DNA from 2 places in the Amaricoccus sp. genome. Region 1 is predicted to be linked to the other one. Evidence: riboswitches for the same ligand, from Rfam matches in the RefSeq annotation. Region 1 holds a riboswitch; the other holds the start of a gene.
What was found. A riboswitch is a leader RNA that binds a small molecule or an ion and turns the genes downstream of it on or off. The one in region 1 is predicted to bind cobalamin.

Region 1 (2,195 bases):
GCCGGCGGCGGCCGATCCGGTCGTCGTCCCGAATTCCGAGAGCTTCGTGATGACCGCCGCCGAGACCGGGCGCCGCTATCGCATCCTCCTCGCCCGGCCGCTGCTGCCGGCGCCGGAGGCGGGCTATCCGGTGCTCTATTTCCTCGACGGCAACGCGACCTTCCAGACCGCCGCCGAGGCGATGCGGCTGCAGACCCGCCCGCCGAAGGGCTTCGAGCCGGCGGCGGTGGTGGCGATCGGCTACGAGACGGACGAGCCCTTCGACACCGCGCGGCGCTATTTCGACTATACGACGCCGGCCGATCCCTCGGCCCTGCCGAAGCGCGGGAACGGTGCGCCCTTCCCGGAGCTCGGCGGGGCGGATGCCTTCCTCGACTTCATCGCGGACGAGCTGATGCCGGAGATCGGCCGCCGGCTGCCCACCGATCCGGCGCGGGCGACGCTCTTCGGCCATTCGCTCGGCGGCTATTTCACGCTGCACGCCTTCCTGACGCGCCCGACGCTCTTCGCGACCTGGGTCGCCGGCAGCCCGTCGGTCTGGTGGAACGGGGAGGAGATCCTCGCGCGCGCCGAGGCCTTCGACCCGGCCGCGGCCGATCTCGAGGGACGCAGTCTCTTCATCGGGGTCGGGGCCGAGGAGCTGCCGGACATGGTGGTGGGTGCCGGGCGCATGGCCGAGATCCTCGCCCCCCTCTCCGAGCGCGGGCTCTCGGTCTCGCACCAGGCCTTCGCGGGTTCGGAGCATATCACGGTCCTGCCGTCGCTGATCAGCCGGAGCTTCTCGCTCGCGCTCCAGGCGCCGGCCGACATCCGCTAGGCATCTTCGGCGGCCGCCCGGCAACCGCCGACGCGGCGGAAAGGGTAGGGGCCGGCACCCCTCCCGACACAGGCGGCCACCCGGTCGCTGCCTGGGACGGGAGCGCCTCGCGCGGCCTTCTCCCGTTCCCGGGGTTCGGCCCCGGGCTCAGGGATCGGTCGGTCGGTCGGGCCGCTGGCATGGGATCGGGGCCGCAACGGCAGGGATGCCATATCGCGCTCGCTGGCGGAGGCTCCGCCGCAGTTAATGCTTGGCAGGGCCGGGCCTGCCGCCCTAAATGCCTCCGTTCTGGTTCGGGCGGCATGCCGCCCGACAAAAGGGAACACGGTGAGGCGCCTCGTGCCGATTCCGTGACTGCCCCCGCAACTGTAAGCGGCGAGCGGGCCCGATGATGCCACTGCGGGACATGTCCTGCGGGAAGGCCGGTGCCTGCGACGACCCGCAAGTCAGGAGACCTGCCAGAACGGATCACCCGGTTCCCATGCGGGGTGCATGGCGGACGGCGGACTCTCCGCAGTGGTGGCGCATGCAACCGTCTGCGGATCGGGCCGGCCCCGTCCAACGACATCGAGAAGGTCACCGGAGCGGCCCATGCCGCCCGATCTACGGGGTTCGAGATGAGACATTCCTTTCCGGCCGTCGGCGCCTTGGTGCTGGCCGCAGGCTCCGCCGTCGCCCAGGACAGCGCACCGCTCCGGCTCGACGAGATCATCGTCGGCGGCGGCCTGACGCCCATCGAGGCCGAACGCTACGGCCGTGCCGTCACCGTGGTGACCGGTCAGGACCTGCAGGAACGCCAGATCCGCCATGCCGCCGAAGCGCTGCGCGCGCTGCCGGGCGTGGCGGTGAGCCAGAGTGGCGGCACCGGCACCTTCACCCAGGTTCGCATCCGCGGCGCCGAGGGCAATCACACGCTGGTACTGGTCGACGGCGTGGAAGTCTCGAACCCGGCGAGCGGCGAATACGACTTCGCCAACCTGCTGACCGACGACATCGCGCGGATCGAGGTGCTGCGCGGCCCGCAATCCTCGGTCTTCGGCTCCAACGCCATCGGCGGGGTGATCAACATCATCACCGAGGGCGCCGCCGAGCCCGGCTTCGCCGGCAATGCCGAGGCCGAGCTCGGCACCCAGCAGAGCGGCGGCGGCCGCCTGTCGCTGCGCTATGGCGGCGAACGCGGGCAGGTCTCGGTCTCCGCGGCGCGGCGGGTGACCGACGGCTACGACATCTCCGGCAGCGGGGGCGAGGACGACGGCGACGCCAACACGACGCTGAACGCCCGCGGCGCGTTCTTCGTGAACGACGACATCACCCTGGGCGCCACCCTGCGCTACGTGCACCGGACCTCGGATTACGACCAGTCCAACTGGGGCGCGGC
Region 2 (2,195 bases), on a different contig from region 1:
GGTCGCGGTGCTGCGCCTCGCCCGCGCCGAGGCCGACGCCGGCACCGGCGTGCTCGCGGTCCTGCACGACCTCAACCTCGCCGCGGCCTTCGCCGACCGCGTGCTGCTGATGTCCGAGGGACGCGCCATCGCGGAGGGCGCGCCCGGGGAGGTCCTCGAGGCCGGAAGGCTGAGCGAAGTCTACCGCATCCCCATCGCCGTCGAACAATCGGCCGGCGGCATGCTGCGCATCGCTCCGGACCTGAGTCGCGCCTAGAGCCCAGGCGCCGCCGCGACTGCTGCGGGTCCGGTCCACCTCCCTCGCGGCCAGCGCCCCGAACCTCCGGATGCTCGCCAGGCCGGTGCCGAAGCGGCGTGAGAGGGCGGCGCGCTCCCCGCCGGCGGCACCCCGGCCCGGCACGACATGCCGGCGTCCTCGACGAAATCGGCCCTCGATCGACATTGCACGGGGGAGCGAGCTCGGCAATCGACGGCCGGCCTGCGGACATCGGCGAATCGTTTCGATCCGGCTTGTCCGAAACCTTCGCGCGGGTGTCGGAATCCGTGCTTTCGATCGCGGGCCCACAGGATAGGATCGGCTCGTCAGGGTGCCGCTCCGGGAGGGGCGGAGAATTGGGAAGCCGGTCCGAAGCCGGCGCTGCCCCCGCAACGGTGGCGGAGGAATGAATGCGGCGAGAAGCCACTGGGGAATCCCCGGGAAGGCGCCGCATCGGCCGCGAGGCCCCTCCGGAGCCCGGAAACCAGCCCTGCGTGACGTCAAGCCGCGGGCGGCGGTGCGGGCGGATGCCGCCGGGGCCACGGGGTCCGGGCGGGCCGTCGCATCCTTTCCGCACGATGAAACCCGGGGGGCCGCGGGTGAGCGGCACCGAGGAGAGATGCCATGATCGCCGATACGACGGCGCTGAACCTGCTCGCGAGCCGCGTTCCGGACCACGCGCTGCCGCGCCCCATCTACACCGATCCCGCGATGCTCGGGGTCGACCTCGCCGAGGTCTGGTATCGCGACTGGCTGTTCGCGATCCCGGCCTGCGAGATCCCGAAGGCCGGGAATTTCGTGACGATGCAGATAGGCGCCTATCCGATCGTCATCGTCCGCGGCGCGGACGGGGCGATCCGCGCGTTCCACAACGCCTGCCGGCACCGCGGCAGCCGGGTCCGCACGGCGCTCAGGGGCCCGGCCCCGAAGCTCGCCTGCCCCCACCACCAGTGGACCTACGAGCTCGACGGGCGGCTGCTCTACGCCCGCGACATGGGGGCGGGTTTCCGGCCGGCCGAGCACGGGCTGAAGCCCGTCGCCTGCGAGGCTGCGGGGGGCATGGTCTTCGTCTGCCTCGCCGACGAGCCCGCCTCCTTCGACGCGCTGCGCGAGACGGCCGGCCGCGACCTGGCGCCGCACCGGCTGGACGATGCCAGGATCGCCTTCGAATCGACGATCGTCGAGAAGGGCAACTGGAAGCTGGTGATGGAGAACAACCGCGAGTGCTGCCATTGCGCGGGCGCGCATCCCTCGCCCTGCCGGACCTTCCCCGACCGTTCCGGCTACACCTCGATGGACGAGCAGGGCAACGTCGAGCCGGTCATCGCCGCCCATTGGGCCAAATGCGAGGCCGCGGGGATGCCGCCGCGCTTCCACCTGCACCCGAGCCACCAGTGGCGCTTCGTGCGCGTCCCGCTGCTCGGCCCCGGCGAGAGCTTCACCATGGACGGCAGGGCGGCGGTGCCGACCAGGCGGCTGTCGACGGCGCCCTTCGCGGATGCGGGCTCGCTGCCCTTCTTCCACTACCCCAACAGCTGGAACCACTTCCTCGGCGACCACGCGACGGTCTTCCGCATGCTGCCGATCAGCGCCACCGAGACCGAGGTCACGACCAAATGGCTTGTCCGCAAGGACGCGGTCGAGGGCACCGACTACGACCTGAAGAACCTGACCCGGGTCCGGATCGCCACCAACGGCGAGGACCGGGCGGTGGTCGAGGAGAACCAGCGCGGCGTGACCGCGCCGGCCTTCGTGCCGGGACCCTGCTCGCGCATCCAGGAGGACGGCGTGATCCAGTTCGTCGACTGGTATTGCCGCAGGCTCGGCGACCGCCTCGGCGGCGGGGCGGCGCTGGCGGCGGCGTAGCGGATGGCGACCGATCTCGTTCCCCGGCTCGGCTGGGCGCTGCCATGGAAGGACTGCGAGCCGATCGAATGCG

Region 2: another riboswitch for cobalamin. It lies ahead of V7050_RS18610 (aromatic ring-hydroxylating oxygenase subunit alpha); the one in region 1 lies ahead of V7050_RS04015 (TonB-dependent receptor plug domain-containing protein).

The regions. Positions count from the first base shown of each region.
Region 1 covers NZ_DAIUBO010000024.1:9,034-11,228, forward strand. Annotated here, with positions in the region: gene V7050_RS04010 (alpha/beta hydrolase) at 1-817, shown strand, start outside; cobalamin riboswitch at 1,090-1,294, shown strand; gene V7050_RS04015 (TonB-dependent receptor plug domain-containing protein) at 1,435-2,195, shown strand, end outside.
Region 2 covers NZ_DAIUBO010000281.1:202-2,396, reverse strand. Annotated here, with positions in the region: gene V7050_RS18615 (heme ABC transporter ATP-binding protein) at 1-256, shown strand, start outside; cobalamin riboswitch at 569-763, shown strand; gene V7050_RS18610 (aromatic ring-hydroxylating oxygenase subunit alpha) at 881-2,122, shown strand; partial or broken gene V7050_RS18605 (hybrid-cluster NAD(P)-dependent oxidoreductase) at 2,126-2,195, shown strand, end outside.